Regions from separate parts of the Faecalibacterium sp. 3 genome, predicted to be linked through region 1. Evidence: predicted binding sites of a transcription regulator. Region 1 holds the regulator's gene; the other holds the start of a gene.
The links. The regulator Rex, encoded in region 1, represses fermentation and respiration genes when NADH is low (regulators of the CRP and FNR family bind a similar motif). The targets are predictions, from matches to a motif close to ATTGTTAANNNNTTAACAAT.
Positions count from the first base shown of each region.

Region 1 (4,735 bases):
CGCTGCCGGTGCTGCCCGCGATCAGCAGATGGGGCATCTTGCACAGGTCTGCCACCTGCGCCACACCGGCAATGTCCTTGCCCAGCGCGATGCCCAACGGTGAGGTCATGCGCAAAAAGCTCTGGCTCTCGAACACGCTGCGGATATACACCGGGGTCTTTTTGTGGTTGGGCACCTCGATGCCGACGGCGGGCTTGCCGGGAATGGGCGCTTCCATGCGCACGTCCGCCACCGCAAGGTTCAGTGCGATATCGTCCGCCAGCGAGGTGATGCGGCTGATCTTGACGCCCGCCATGGGCTGCACCTCGTACCGGGTGACGGAGGGACCCCGGGAGATGTCCAGCACACGGGTGCGCACGCCAAAGCTTTCCAGCGTGTCCACCAGCTTCTGGGCATTGGCCTTGAGCTCTTCCTGCGCACCGGGGTCGGTCTCGTCCTGCGATTTTTCAAACAGCTCGATGGGCGGGTACTGGTACTGATAGGTATCCACCGGTTCGGTCTCGTCCACAGGGGCCGCTGCCGCGGCCTGCTCGGAGGCGGCGGGCTTTTCCATTGCCGCTGCCACCAGCGTGCTGATGTCCTTTTCCTCCACCGGTTCAGCGGTAATGCTGATCCAGCCGTCCTCATCCGGTGCGCTGCGCATGGCCGCCGCGTTTTCTGCACTGACACGGGCGGGTGCTGTCGGCACGGCGGGCTGGATGGGCGCCGCAGGCATTTCCGGCGTGATGGCCGCTGCCGGAGCTTCCGGCGGGACGGTGGGCATCACCGGTGTATCAAAGCTTTCTGCCGCAGGCTGCACCGGCTGTGCGGCCTTTGCAAAGAAGTCGGACGCATCCGTTTCCACCGCATCTGCCACGATGGGCTGCGGGGCAGGTTTGGGGGCCGGGCGCAGCGGGTTCTGCCCAAAGGTACCGCCCGGGCCCACGATGAGCGGCTCGATGGGCTCGCTGCCGCCCTCCTTTACCTCAGTGTGGTCGGGGCCAAGGTCTACGTCAAAGGAAGCCCGGGGCCGGGATACCCGTACCTGCACCGGCGTGATGGCCGGGGCGGCAGGCTCCGGCTGGGCAAGCGGCTGACCGGAAGTGTCTGCGGGCGGCTCCGGCTGCGGGGCTGCCTCCGGCTCCTCCGCTTCCATCTCTTCGGTCACCTTGTGGCCCCAATGCCGGATGCCGTTCAGCCAGTCCGGCACACCGATATGGAATGCAGGGCCGGCCGGTTCGTCCTCCGGCTCCTCTTCTTCATATTCGTCTTCGGCTTCCTCCTCGGCCTCCTCGGCCTCTGCCGCCCGGGCGGCCGCACGTTCCGCACGGCGCTCCGCGCTCTGCCGGGCAAGGGCGGCGCCCTTTGCGTGCACCCCGCCGAATGCGGCGCACAGCCACTGCCAGACCTCTGCCGGGGTCAGGTCAAAAATGTACAGACTGACGCAGAGCGCCAGCACCGCCATGATCAGGTTTGCCGCCGGTCTGCCGCAGAGCAGCAGCAGATTGCCGCCCAGCAGTGCGCCCAGCGCGCCGCCGCCCAGCCATGCATTCACGCCGTTGGCATAGCAGGCGGCAGTCATCTGGAACGCAGACAGCCCCTGCGGCTGGATATCCGAAAAAACGATCACGGTCCCGCAGGCAAACACCAGCCCCAAAATCAGTTTGAAGATCGGGGGCAGAAGGTCTTCGCCCCGGGTATACTGCACGGCAAGGCAGCACACGGCTGCGCCCAGCACAAAGCTGCCGCAGCCAAAAAGTCCGAACAGCACATCGTGCAGGGCCTTCCATGCCGAATCTCCCTCCACAAAGGCCAGCACCACCAGCAAAAGGCCTGCGAACAGGGTGCCAAGCCCTGCCGGGAGCCGCTGTTCGGCGCGCTTTTTGCGCGATGATGTGCGCCGTGTTGTCGTTTTACGTTTTCTTGTCGCCATTCTTCTCTGTTCCCCACATTTGTAGTAGACACACTATTTGATTTTATTATTGTACCACGCAGGGAAGAAAATGGCAAACCTATTGTTGTACAAATTTCTTCAGCCCGGCAGGCCAGCAGATAGCTTTCTCCGCGAACAGCGACGGGTTGCGGCACCCAGCATCCGCTTCGCTATCGCTTGCGTCTTGCTGGCCGCTGCCCCAACAGCTTCTCCCTGTTTTCTGCCGCGGGCAGCGGTCGTCGCTGTTGCAAGACTCCAGTCCCGCCCTACTGCCTGCGGCAGCAGGGTCCCACCCCCGGGACATTCGCTGGAGAAACTATCTGCCGTCCTGTCTTCTTACTCTTTTTCGATTTCTTTATACAGCCACGCCAGTGCATCCGAAAGCCCGCCCAGCTCGTCGATGAGCTTTTCCTTCACGGCCCGGCGTCCGTCCAGCACGGTGCCCATGTCCATCACCAGCTCGCCGGTGTGGAGCATCAGGTCAGTGTAGCGCTTTTCGGTCATGCCGCTGTGGGCCGCCACAAAGCCGGTGATGCGCTGCTGCATCTGCTCAAAGCTGCGCATGGTCTGCGGCACCCCCAGAATGACGCCGGAATGCCGCACCGGGTGCACGGTCATGGTGGCTGTGGGCACGATGAAGCTGCGCCGGGCGCTGACGGCAAGCGGGATGCCGATGGAGTGTCCGCCGCCCAGCACCAGCGTCGCGCTGGGTTTGGACACGCTGGCGATCAGCTCCGCCAGCGCAAGGCCCGCTTCCACATCCCCGCCCACCGTGTTCAGCAGCACCAGCAGGCCCTCGATGCGGGGGTCCTCCTGCGCGGCCACCAGCTGAGGGATGACATGCTCGTACTTCGTGGTCTTCTGGCCCTGCGGCGCTTCCGAATGGCCTTCGATCTGTCCGATGACGGTCAGGCAGTGGATGACATGCCCGCCGCGGGCCAGCGTGACCGTGCCCAGATCCTCGATCTCTTCTTTTTCCAGCCGACCTGCGTCGGTCTGCTGCGTTTCATCGTTCATATGCTTTCCTCCTGCGTTTTTTGTCAGCATTCCCCGGCCTGTGCCGGGCTATACAGACCCGCCGCAGCAAAAAAACGGTAACATTTCATAAAATTTTTTTGAGAATGATTTGACATTCTCCATCAGTGCTGTATACTTTAAATAATTGACTGTAATATCTGCAATATGAACCCGTAAACGGATCGGGGTTTCTCTGCGCCGCATCTGTAAAGCAGGCAGCTGCGGCAAGTACTGCGATAGAGCGAAAGGAGAAAGTATTCTATGAGCACCCCTGCAAAGGCTTCGCTTCCCGTTATCAAGCGTCTTCCCAAATATTACCGCTATCTGCGCTCTCTGCAGGAAGACGGCATCAACAGCATTTCCTCCCGCGAGCTGGCTGCTCAGATGGGCACCACTGCTTCGCAGGTACGACAGGACTTCAACTGCATCGGCGATGTGAATGGCCGGCAGGGCATCGGCTACTCGGTGGAAAACCTGCTCTCCATTCTGGAAGGCCTGCTGTTCGGCAACGGCGACCGCCTGCCCACCATCCTGATCGGCTGCGGCCGTCTGGGCAAGGCAGTGAGCCGCTTTATCACCACCGATACCAACGGCTACCGCCTGATCGCCGCCTTTGATGTGGCACAGAGCGAGGTAGGCAAGGAGATCAGCGGCATCCAGATCCGCCATATCGACGAGCTGGAGTCTTTCTGTGCCGAGCATCACCCCAAGGTCGCAGTGCTCTGTGTGCCCCGGGACGGTGCGGAGCAGGTCAGCGGCCGTCTGGTGGATCTGGGTATCGAGGGCTTCTGGAATTTCTCCCACTATGACCTTTCGGTGTCGTACCCCGATGTGGTGGTGGAGAACGTCCATCTGGGCGACAGCCTGATGAGTCTGGGCTACCGCCTGCGCAATCAGGACTGAACGTACCTATTATAAGTAATAAGAGAACCCTCTCAGTCAAAGCCTGAGATGCCGCCGAACCCTCTCAGTCTCGCATACGCTCGACAGCTCCCCCAAAAGGGGAGCTTTATGAGTGGGGACGGGAAAGTTTCTGCTTCTCCGGCGAAGGACAGCCTGCCCGGAAGATGCAGAAAAGCTCCCCCTTCGAGGAAAGACTTCCCCCGCTCCGGGGGAAGATGTCGCGCAGTGACAAAAGGGGGAATCTGGCAAAGCCGTCAGGATTTGGCTGAGAGGGTTCTTTCTGTAAGGAGAGTTTTTCAAATGGCAAAACTGTATTTCCGTTACGGCGCGATGAACAGCGGCAAGAGCACCGCCCTGATGCAGGTGGCCCACAACTACGAGGAGCAGGGGATGCGGGTGCTGATCCTCAAGCCGCAGGTGGATACCAAGGGCGGCGGTGAGCTGGTCAGCCGTCTGGGCGTCCGCCGCAAGGCCGATCTGCTGATCCCGCCGGAAACGGATGTGTTCGAGGCGGTGCGTCAGGCCAACAGCACCGCTGCCCTTGCCTGCGTGCTGTGCGACGAGAGCCAGTTCTTCACCCCGGAGCAGGCCGAGCAGCTGTTCATGGTCACGGTGGACCTGAACATCCCGGTGATCTGTTACGGCCTGCGGGCAGATTTCTCCCTCAAGGGCTTCCCCGGCTCCACCCGGCTGCTGGAGCTGGCCCACACCATCGAGGAAATGAAAACCATCTGCACCTGCGGCCGCAAGGCCATCTGCAACTGCCGCAAGGTGAACGGCAGATTCGTCTTTGAGGGCGAGCAGGTGGCCATCGATCTGGAAAACGATGTGCAGTACGTGAGCATGTGCCCCCAGTGCTATTTCAAGGCAAAGCGCGCGTTCTACGCCGAAAAAGCTGCTTCG
Region 1 covers NZ_JBLWFN010000001.1:876,873-881,607, reverse strand. The annotation lists gene ACNSPV_RS04070 (DNA translocase FtsK) at 1-1,912, opposite strand, end outside; gene ACNSPV_RS04065 (ClpP family protease) at 2,249-2,929, opposite strand; gene ACNSPV_RS04060 (redox-sensing transcriptional repressor Rex) at 3,191-3,832, shown strand; gene ACNSPV_RS04055 (thymidine kinase) at 4,133-4,735, shown strand, end outside.

Region 2 (4,735 bases), 2.0 Mb from region 1:
ACGTGCGCCCTCTACTCCCTTTTATCCGGAAAGTATTATACCGATTTTTGCACCAAAGTGCAAGAGGAACGTTGAAATTTCATCCAGCCTTGGCCACTTTCTTCGCGTTGGGATAGATGTGCTCCATACGGGCGTCATCAAAATGGTCGTCCAGCAGCGTATCGATGCTGTTTTTGGGGCCTTCACCGCTGGTGCGGGCATCGTACCGGGCCAGCGCCAGCGCACTGGTGAGCATGTTCACCGCCATGAACACTGCCAGCAGGGCGGTCATCCATGGGCGGACGCGGCTGCGCACCTTCTCCATGCCTCTGAGCACCAGCGGATAGCCGTAGCGCATCCATATCACCGCCGCAATGCCCCAGAAAAAGCAGTACAGCAGGTTGATGCGCCCGCCCAGATTGAACTTGAACTTGCTGTAGTCCCAGAACACGGTGCCGAACAGCAGCTCGGTGACGGCGCTGCACACGTATTCGTACACACCGCCCATGACGGTGCCGAAGGCGAACAGGTAGCGGTCGCTCCGGTCCTTTTCCTGACGCAGCAGCACCGTTGCCAGCACCAGCGCCAGACCCCACACCACGCTGAACGGCCCCCAGACCAGACTGGAGCGGCTCATCCAGACCCCGGCGGTCACGCGGCAGAACACCGTCTCCACCATGTCGCCCAGAAACGCGCCGATCACGAACAGCCACAGCAGGTCGGACACGCTGAGGAAGTTCTTTTCCCCCTTCCGGAGCGCAGTCTGCTCCTGCCGGGCCGCAGCCGGGTAAGCATGCTGGATGCGTTTTTCAATGTAAAGCGCGATCCTGCGGCGCAGCGTATCCGACCGCTCCCCCAGTCTCTGGTTGAGCTGCTCCAGCACCGGGTGCCGGGCCGCATACTGCTGCACCAGCACCGCCGAACCGATCTGGTCCAGCACCGCCACCGTCAGCGAGACCCATACTGCCGGGTGCAGCAGCCAGACCGGGATATGCGCGCACAGCCGCAGCAGCACATCATTGCCCCACAGCACACTTGCCGTGCCCAGCGCACCCCACAGCAGCGAATACTGCAGGCACACATAGCCGTTCAGATTGAATTTTTTGCCGGAATAGTCCCACCACTTGCGGCGGTGCAGGCGTTCCAACAGCTTGGCGGTGATCCATTCCATCACCGTTGCCGCCATCATGCAGGCAAAGAACAGGTAGACCGGCTCGGTGCGCAGGTCGCCGAAACTCACGGCCAGCAGCACGCCGGTGGTACCGTAGATAAAGCAGAACGGGCCTGCCGCTGCACCGCGGTTGGCAAACCTTCCGCCCCGGATGGTCGCGACTACCGTCTCCGCCACCCAGCCCAAAAAGGAATATACAAGATAAATAACACTCAGAGTATAGAAGTTCAGCGTCATAAGGTTCCTTTCGCTTCCAGTTTTTTCTTACTGCATTGATTGTACCCGTTTTGGGCGCTGTGTACAAGAGCCGTGCAGAAATTTTGTCACTCTGCGACGCGGCAGGCTCTCCGGGCATCTCTGAAAAGACGAAGATCCAGTCTGTTGCTTTGTTTTCAGATACATCTTAGAAAAAGGCCCTGCCATCCCGAAGGACAGCAGGGCCCAAAATTACAGCTTGAATTTACAGAGCGGAATCACAGCTGGCTCTTATACAGCTCCACGATCTCCTCCACGCTGGTGTCGCGGGGGTTGCCGGGACGGCAGGCGTCTGCAAATGCGGACTCGGCGAGGAACTGGATATCCTCTTCCTTCAGGATGCCGTGCAGATTTGCGGGGATGCCCACGTCTGCGCTCAGCTGCTTGACGGCGGCGATGGTGGCGTCAGCGGCTTCCACATCGTTCATCTCGTCGATGCCCACAACGCCCATTGCCTTGCCGACTGCGCGGTAGCGCTCACCGGCGACGCTCTTGTTGTACTCCAGACCCACCGGCAGCAGGATGGCGCAGGCTACACCGTGCGGGGTGTCATACAGAGCGGACAGGCCGTGTGCCATGGAGTGGACGATGCCCAGACCCACGTTGGAGAAGCCCATGCCGGCGATGTACTGGCCCAGAGCCATGCCCTCGCGGCCTTCCGGGGTGTTCTGCACAGCGCCGCGCAGGCTCTGGCTGATGAGCTTGATGGCTTCCAGATGGAACATATCGGAGATGACGCAGTGGCCCTTGGTGATGTAGCCCTCGATGGCGTGGGTCAGAGCGTCCATGCCGGTGGCGGCGGTCAGGCCCTTGGGCATGGAGGACATCATATCGGGGTCAACCACAGCGATCTCGGGGATATCGTTGGTGTCCACGCAGACGAACTTGCGCTTCTTCTCCACATCGGTGATGACGTAGTTGATGGTGACCTCGGCAGCAGTGCCGGCGGTGGTGGGAACAGCGATGGTGAACACCGCGTGCTTCTTGGTGGGAGCAACGCCTTCCAGAGAGCGGACATCCGCAAACTCGGGGTTATTGATGATGATGCCGATGGCCTTTGCGGTATCCATGGAGGAGCCGCCGCCGATGGTCACGATGCAGTCAGCCTCAGCAGCCTTGAAAGCGGCCACGCCGTCCTGCACGTTGGCAATGGTGGGGTTGGGCTTGATCTCGCTGTAAACAGCGTAGGCAAAGTTTGCAGCATCCAGCAGATCGGTGACCTTCTTGGTGACGCCGAACTTGATCAGGTCGGGGTCGGAGCAGACGAAAGCCTTCTTGTAGCCGCGGGCGGTCAGTTCGGGAACGATGTTCTCAATGGCACCGTGGCCATGGTAGGAGATGGTATTCAGAACGATGCGGTCAGCCATAGTTATTTTTCCTCCAAATCTCTTTTCCGCCGCTTTCCGGGCGGAGCTCTCTGTTTTTCAGCATAGCACATTGTTAAAAGCTTTGCAATGTGAAATTGTTTGAATTTATTGTAAATTTTTATCAATGTGCAGTGTTTTATAGGCACTTTTTCCGATTTCCCACAGTTTTATAATGTTTTTTCTTTTTCCCCTTGACAATCAGAGCAAATCGTGTATTATTGTATCAAGCGCTTAATACAGCAAGACAAGGAGATGATACCATGGGCGAACAGTTTGATGCCAGCCGCCCGATCTATGCCCAGCTTGTGGAACGGCTGAAGGCCCGGATCCTGGCCGGCACCTACCCACCGGGCGGGCATCTGGATTCGGTACGGGATCTGGCCGCAGCCGCCGGGGTGAACCCAAACACGATGCAGCGGGCCCTTGCCCAGCTGGAGACGGAGGGGCTGGTGCACACTGAACGCACCGCAGGCCGCTATGTTACGGAGGACACTGCATTGATCGAACAGCTTCGTGCCAACACCGCCCGGACGCTGGCGTCGGATTTTCTGGAAAAGATGCGCGGCATCGGCTACAGTCCCGCACAGACAGCCGCGCTTTTGGAACACTGGGACGCAAAGGAGGACCGCAATGAGTGAACTTTTGAGCTGTGAAGCACTGACCAAGTGCTACCAGAAGGATAAGACCGCACTGGAAAATGTAGACCTGCACATCGGCTTTGGCCGCATCGTGGGTCTGCTTGGCCCCAACGGCAGCGGCAAGACCACCCTCATCAAGCTGGCGAACGGTCTGCTGCAGCCCAGTGCAGGCAGCATCCGGATCGCCGGCATGACCCCCGGGCCGGACACCAAAGCCATCGTGTCCTATCTGCCGGACGCCGACTGGCTGCCGGACTGGATGCGTGTGGAGCAGCTGGTGGAAATGTTCCGCGAATTCTATGCCGATTTTGACCCCGCCAAGGCGAACGAAATGCTGGCCCGGCTGGAACTGGAACCGAAGGCGCGGCTCAAGACCCTGTCCAAGGGCAGCAAGGAAAAGGTGCAGCTGATCCTGGCCATGAGCCGCGCCGCAAAGCTCTACCTGCTGGATGAGCCCATTGGCGGCGTGGACCCTGCCGCCCGGGACTACATCCTGAGCACCATCCTGAACAACTACAGCCGGGATGCGACCGTCATTCTATCCACCCACCTCATCGGCGATATCGAGCCCATTCTGGACGAAGCCGTCTTTTTGAAGGATGGCCGGGTGTTCGCCCACCGCAATGCCGAAGAGCTGCGCGAGACCGAGGGCATGAGCGTGGATGCATATTTCCGGGAGGTATTCAAATGCTGAAACAGCTGTTAAAATATGAATTCAAGGCCACCGGCCGCACCTACGGCGGGCTGTATCTGGCCCTTGTTGCGCTGGCAGTGCTGAGCGGCTTTTCCCTGCGCAGCTCTTCCAAGGACGACTTTGCATCTCTGCTGCTGTTCGCCTACATGGTCGTAGCCGTTGCGGTGGCAGTGGTGTCCGTGATGACCATTGTGACCCGCTTCACCCGCAATCTGCTGGGCCGTGAAGGCTACCTGATGCACACCCTGCCGGTGACGGAAAGCCAGCTCATCCTTTCCAAGCTGATCTCCAGCGTAGTTTGGATGCTTTGCAGCAGCATCGTGGGTATTTTCTCCTTTGCGGTGATGCTGCTGGCTCTGTCTCTGAACAGCGCGGCCCTGCAGCAGCTGCCGGAGCTGTGGCAGAAAGTGGTGGAGATCTTCCGAGAGATCTTCCGCATGACCGGCAGCTCCGGGTGGCTCTGGCTGATCTTTGAAACGCTGAACGGGCTGGTGGCACTGGTGTCCAGCATCCTGTGCATCTATGCCGCTTGCATGATCGGCCACCAGTTCAAAAAGCACATGGTCCCGGCCGGTATTCTGGCATTTTTCCTGCTGTCCTTCCTGCAGAACTGGCTAAGCTCCGGTGTCAG
Region 2 covers NZ_JBLWFN010000001.1:2,832,180-2,836,914, forward strand. The annotation lists gene ACNSPV_RS13350 (putative ABC transporter permease) at 80-1,387, opposite strand; gene fucO (lactaldehyde reductase) at 1,624-2,772, opposite strand; gene ACNSPV_RS13360 (GntR family transcriptional regulator) at 3,033-3,410, shown strand; gene ACNSPV_RS13365 (ABC transporter ATP-binding protein) at 3,403-4,104, shown strand; gene ACNSPV_RS13370 (hypothetical protein) at 4,098-4,735, shown strand, end outside.
Region 2: the regulator Rex is predicted to act here: its motif matches at 2,842-2,861, upstream of fucO (lactaldehyde reductase).